DNA from 2 places in the Streptomyces sp. NPDC060027 genome. Region 2 is predicted to be linked to the other one. Evidence: riboswitches for the same ligand, from Rfam matches in the RefSeq annotation. Region 2 holds a riboswitch; the other holds the start of a gene.

Region 1 (3,186 bases), on a different contig from region 2:
CTCCTGCGCTACGACGGGCCCGTGGAGCTGGCCACCTGGCGGTTCGCGACCGAGGACGTGCGGATCGGCGGGCAGGACATCGCGGCCGGCGATCCCGTGCTCGTGGTCCTCGCCGCCGCGGACCGCGACCCCGAGCGGTTCGAGCGGCCGGACACGCTCGATCTCGCACGGCGTGACAATCAGCACGTGGGCTACGGCCACGGCATCCACTACTGCCTGGGCGCGCCGCTGGCCCGTCTGGAGGGGCAGACCGCGCTCGGCACGCTCCTCACCCGCCTCCCCGACCTCCGACTTGCGGGAGATCCGGCTGATTTGCGTTGGCGTGGAGGGCTCATTATGCGCGGATTGCGCACGCTTCCGGTGGAGTTCACCCCGGTCAAATAGCCCTTGATCGGTCCATCGGTGACCCTTCGCCACCCCTGTCGAGGGGGTTCTTCCGAATACCGGAAAGAGCACCCTTCCGGCTACCGGAACATGATGATCCATCAAATCTGTGATCTTCACGTGATCTGTACTGCATCGACTTGTGACAAGCGTTCGACTCCGGCTACGTTCACCCATCAACGCGGCACCTGCGCTTCTTACTTCGCAGGAGGCCCGTTGTCACCTGCTGTCACGCGAAAGGCTTCCGCATGCTCTCCGGGAACGGCCGTCACCGTCGCCCCCGTCAGGCCCCGGCCCTCATCGTCGCCGCAGGGGTGACCGGATCGGCGATCGCCATCCCGTTGCTCGCCGCGACGAGTGCGAGCGCGGCCGACGGAACCACCTGGGACCGGGTGGCACAGTGCGAGAGCGGCGGCGCGTGGAGCGCCGACAACAGCAACGGGTACTACGGCGGGCTACAGCTGACCCAGGACGACTGGGAGGCGTACGGCGGTCTCGAATACGCCCCGAGAGCCGACCAGGCCAGCCGTTCGCAGCAGATAGCCGTGGCCGAGAAGGTGCTCGACGACCAGGGGCTCGCGGCCTGGCCGACCTGCGGACCGCTCTCCGGGCTGAGCGCGGACTCGGGCGACGTGCGTGTCGACACGGGCCTGGCCGGCGACTCGTCGGCCGGCGGGAGCGAGTCGAGCGGCTCCGTTTCGTCCGGATTGTCGACTACGCCCAACTCATCCCCTTCATCCATCCCGTCCGGTTCAGCTGATTCGGGCGACTCCCCGGACGTGACCGACAACACCGCGAAGCCCAGCGCCTCGCAGGATTCCGGCAGCTCGGACAAGGCGACCGGCAAGGACGACAAGTCGGACAAGTCGGGTCAGGACGGCGCTTCTTCGGATGCCTCCGACGACGCGAGCGCCAGCACCGGGCGGCACCGTGGCGGCAGTGCCGACGAGGACGCGTCGGCCGGCGCGGCCGACGACCGCACCGACAGCGCCGCCGGGCGGCACGCCTCGCGCGGCTCGAGCGACTCGCGCGACGCCACGGACGACTCGTACGTCGTGGACGACGGGGACAGTCTCTGGAGCATCGCCGACGCCCTTGACCTCGAAGGTGGATGGGGCGGCCTGTACGTCGCGAACGAGGACACGGTCGGGGCCGATCCCGACCTCATCGTTCCCGGTCAGAGCCTGTCTGTTGCTACCGAAACGGTCGAAAAGTAGCGGGAGTTCACGTCACGGTTAGCTGTGGAATGTCCGGTTTGGCGCGAGTGAGAGATGGGTCTCAGAAGCCCTGATCGTCTTTGAAATTCCGCCGATCGACTGCTTACGGTCGTGACCGCTCGCCACAGCGGGCCCCGACGGTCACAACGCCGAATCCTGCCAGCGGCCGTACGGGAACAGTCGTCGCGTCATGCGCCGTAGGCAGGAGCGGGGGACCCAAGGTAAGCGCCGCGTCCGGGAGTTGAGAGACATCCGGAACGGCTTGGGGTTAAGTCGCGTGTCGGACGTCCTGGAGACGGGACCGAAGACACGCGGCCGGGCAACTCAACCGGCCCGAACCCGACAGCTCACCTCGCAGGCGTCGGTGAGGGGATCACTCCATGCTGTTTTCCAGCAAGGGCAAGCACCGCCGTCCGAACAAGGCCACCCGCGTCGCCACGCTCGCCGGTGTCACCGGTGTCGCCATCGCCGCTCCGCTGATGGCGGCCGGCAACGCCTCCGCCGCCACCGCCTCCGAGTGGGACGCCGTCGCCCAGTGCGAGGCCGGCGGCAACTGGTCGATCAACACCGGCAACGGCTACTACGGCGGCCTGCAGTTCTCGGCCTCCACCTGGGCCGCGTACGGCGGCACCGCCTACGCCTCCACCGCCGACCAGGCCTCGAAGTCGCAGCAGATCGCCATCGGCGAGAAGGTCCTCGCCGGGCAGGGCAAGGGCGCCTGGCCGACCTGCGGCGTCGGCCTGTCGAGCGCCGCGTACAGCGGTGACACCTCGACCCCGTCGACCCCGTCGGCCCCCTCCTCGTCGAGCGCCTCGCAGGGCAGCACCACCCGTACGACGGAGCAGCCCGCCTCCCGTTCCGCGGAGCGCCCGGCCGCCCAGAAGACCGTCACCACCCCGACCGGCAAGAAGGTCAAGAAGGGCGACGGCGAGTACAAGGTCGTCAAGGGTGACACCCTCAGCTCGATCGCCGAGAAGAAGCACGTCAAGGGCGGCTGGCAGAAGCTGTTCAAGCTGAACAAGGACGTCGTCGCCGACGCCGACTTCATCTACCCGGGCCAGCAGCTGCACCTCGGCTGAGCACGGCCGCGTACCGGCCCCCCATGGTCGCCCTCGGCGGACGGCGACCGCAGCCGGGCCGCGCGCAGCCTCACTCGCGCTGAACGACAGCTCCCCTCACAGGCCGGGCCTCCATGTGGAAGGCCCGGTGAGGGTCCCCGTCCCCACGGGCTCCCCGCTCCGGTGCTTGTTCCCCCGCATGCACCGGAGCGGGGTTTTTCATTTCTTTTTTTGTTCCGTTCAGGAACAATATGTACCCTCAGTTCTGCCCAAGGGGTGGTCGATCGGCTGGCCGATCCCCCCGGGCCGGTTAGGCTCATCCCGCAGGGCTGGCAAGTCCTGCGTACCCGCGTCACATCCCAGAAGGAGATGCTCGTGCCGTCCATCGACGTCGTCGTAGCCCGGGAAATCCTGGACTCCCGAGGCAACCCCACGGTCGAGGTCGAGGTCGGCCTCGACGACGGCAGCACGGGTCGTGCCGCCGTTCCGTCCGGCGCTTCCACCGGCGCCTTCGAAGCCATCGAGCT
Region 2 (3,186 bases):
CACGGCCAGGAGCCGCACGCACCGCGAGCACACGGATCACGAAACCTCGGGCACGAGGGGTCGCTCGTACGGATCAGCGCGCGTACGGCTCAGGGTCGTACGGCCAGGGAGCCCGTACGGGTCGGAGCCCGTACGGGTCAGAGGCCGTACGGGTCAGAGGCCGTACGGGTCAGAGGCCGTACGGGTCAGGGGTTGAGGCCCTTGCCCTGGAGCCACGCCATCGGGTCGATGCCGGTGGCGGCGCCGCCGGGGTGCACCTCGAGGTGCAGGTGCGGCCCGGTGACATTGCCCGTCGCACCCACGCGCCCGATGACATCACCGGTGGCGACCTTCTGGCCCACGCTGACGCTGATCGACGACTGGTGGCAGAACCAGAGCTCCGTACCGTCGTCGAGGGTGAGGATCGTGCGGTAGCCGTACGATCCGGCCCAGCCGGCCTCCGTGATGGTGCCGCTGTGGATCGCCTTGATGAGCGTCCCGGTGGGCGCCGCGAAGTCCAGTCCGGTGTGGTACCCGGAGGACCACATGGAGCCGGCCTCGCCGAAGGTCGAGGTCAGGGTGTACGAGGAGGTCGGCAGCGAGTAGCTCTTGGCGAGCTCGGCGAGGCGCTCGGCCTCGGCCTCCGCCTTGGCCGCGTCCTCCGCCTTCTTCTTCACCGCGGCGGCCTTGGCCTCCGCGTCGTCCTGCTGCTTGGCGGCGAGCGCGACGGCCTTCTTCGCGGCGGCGGCCTGGGCGGCCTGCTGGGCGGCGGTGTCGACCTGGTTCTGCTGCGACTCGGCCTGCTGCATGATGCGGGCGCGCAGCGCCTCACCGGCGTCCGTGGCGCCCTGGGCCGTGTCGACGCTGGTCAGACCGGCGCTCGTGAGCGGAGTGGTGGAACCCTTGGGAGCGCTGGATCCGCCGTCCGATATCAGGGCCTTGGCGGACTCGGTGACCGACGACAGGTCGGGCAGCGAGATCGAGACGGGCGCCTTGCCCGGCGCGGCGGTGGCCATGCCACCCGCACCGACGGCGGCTATGACACCCACGCCGAGAACGGTCGAGCTGCGGGCGAGTCCTCCACCGCGCTGCTTGCCTACGCGGTGCCGGCCGCGGACGGGAAGAACGGAATCCTCGGTGGGGTTCCACTCTTCCCAGGTTCCCTCGTCCTTGCCGGAGGCATAGCCGAAGGTGTGAGTGTCATTCGGCGCGAACGAGGTTGGCTGAGCAGGCCGGTTGGACGCCACGTGGGCGCACTCCTTTCCTTCCCTGTCGCCTACCGGGTTAGCTGACGGGTTCGGAGCAGGAAGGTCTCCTACGCGCGTATAACCACCGTGCTTCCACGGCGTAATACGCTCGATTCACCCCAAGTAGGTGGTTCCCCGGTTCCTTTGCAGGATTCGGCACGTGCGCACGGAGCCGTCTCTTGTGACGGCTGGGACGACCGCGCTGCGTTATCGAACGTTAATAGACTCAGGCACCGGATTCCAAGCTGTTCCGACTGATCATTAACAGCTTTTGGCCAGGACTTTGGGGTCATGGACGATGAAAAACGGGCGAGTTGACCACGTGACCTCGACACGGATTTATTTGACGGTGTGTCAGTCGTTATGCGGAGGGGCACTGTCCGATCACTCCTCGTGACAACGGCCGAGAAGACCGTACGCGTCGCGGGTGACGGCCGCCCAGAGCAGCCCATGAACCCGCTCGCGGGCCCACCTCAGACGCGCCGGACGGCGAGCAGCGCCATGTCGTCCGTCAGCGCGCCGCCGGTGTGCCGGCGGACCTCCTCGGCGAGGGCGGTCAGCAGCGCGTCGGGGCCGGGAAAGACCCGTCCTGCCAGCCGCGCGGCCGGATCGTAGAACTCCCCGCGCGGATCGCGGGCCTCGGACAGACCGTCGGTGTGCAGGAGCATCGTCGCCCCGCGCGGAAAGCGGGCCGTCAGCACGCGGTCGGGCCAGGTCCCCAGCTCGCTCATCCCGAGGGGCAGCGCGAAGGACTCGGCGGCGAGCGTGACGAGTGTGCCGTCGAGATGCAGGAGCAGGGGCGGCGGATGGCCGCGGTTGACGATGCGCACGATGTCCTCGTCGTACGGGATCTCCGCGAGGACGGCGGTGGTGAACTCCTCGAACGCGTCGGGGCTCTCGTGCCGGGTGCCCGGGCGCGTCAGCGCCCGCTCCAGCCGCCGTGCGACCGCCTCCAGGGACTCCTCCTGCTCGGCCGCCTCCCGGAACGCCCCGATCACCACGGCGACGGCGGCCACGGCGGCCATCCCCTTCCCGCGTACGTCGCCGACGACCATCCGCACGCCGTACGGCGAGTCCTGCACCGCGTACAGGTCACCGCCGATGAACGCGTCCGCCTGCGCCGCCTCGTACCGCGCCGCGACGTCGAGGCCGTTGATCCGCGGGTCGGGCTCGGGCAGCACGGCACGCTGCGCGAACTCGGCGATCTCCCGTACAGAGGCGAGCCGTTCGTCGCTGCGCCGGACGAGGATGTTGATGAGGACCGCGAGGACGGCGGCCGTCGCCACGGTGACCGACTCGGTGACCGCGTCGACCTTCAGGACGATGTCGAGCAGGTGGTGGACCAGGAACACCGTGCCGACGGCGAGAACGCCGGTGACGACGGTGCCGCGCAGCGAGTAGAGGGGCGCGGCGACCAGGGGCGCGGCCGTGAAGAGGGGGGCCGCGGTGAAGGCCGACGGCGTGAAGTAGTCGTAGATGATCCCCCCGACGAGGAGCAGCACCGGCAGGGTCCGGAGCAGGGTGCGCGCGAAGGAGATCCGGCGGGGAGCCGCTCCCACCGGACCGGGCAGCCGGGCGCCTCGGGGCAGACCGGGCGGCGACCTGTCGGCGCGGTCATGCGGTTCTCCGGATCGCTGCTCACCTCCTGGCTGCCCCACCCGTCCAGAAGACCCGGAGCGGGGACGGCGGGCGACCCGTGTGGCCCGACCGGGGGATCGCCGGCTGCCGGAAGGGGACCGGTCCGGAGAACCGGCCGGGAAGGGGAACGATCCCGGAGAGAACCGGCCGGAGGGCACAACACCAAGGGCCGGAACTCGTGAATCCGAGTTCCGGCCCTTGGTCTTCAGTAGCGGGGACAGGATTTGAACCTGCGACCTCTGGGTTATGAGCCCAGCGAGCTACCGAGCTGCTCCACCCCGCGTCGTTGAAACCAGTGTACGCCATCCGCGGGACCCGAAGC

Evidence for each region. Region 2 has a riboswitch for cyclic di-AMP ahead of ACFWBT_RS32640 (M23 family metallopeptidase). Riboswitches for the same ligand answer to the same signal wherever they lie in the genome.
Region 1: another riboswitch for cyclic di-AMP. It lies ahead of ACFWBT_RS05935 (transglycosylase family protein); the one in region 2 lies ahead of ACFWBT_RS32640 (M23 family metallopeptidase).

The regions. Positions count from the first base shown of each region.
Region 1 covers NZ_JBHWVI010000014.1:41,115-44,300, forward strand. The annotation lists gene ACFWBT_RS05925 (cytochrome P450) at 1-384, shown strand, start outside; gene ACFWBT_RS05930 (transglycosylase family protein) at 633-1,601, shown strand; cyclic di-AMP (ydaO/yuaA leader) riboswitch at 1,785-1,977, shown strand; gene ACFWBT_RS05935 (transglycosylase family protein) at 1,982-2,680, shown strand; gene eno (phosphopyruvate hydratase) at 3,029-3,186, shown strand, end outside.
Region 2 covers NZ_JBHWVI010000183.1:5,368-8,553, reverse strand. The annotation lists gene ACFWBT_RS32640 (M23 family metallopeptidase) at 186-1,226, opposite strand; cyclic di-AMP (ydaO/yuaA leader) riboswitch at 1,238-1,395, opposite strand; gene ACFWBT_RS32635 (PP2C family protein-serine/threonine phosphatase) at 1,700-2,785, opposite strand; tRNA gene ACFWBT_RS32630 (tRNA-Met) at 3,074-3,147, opposite strand.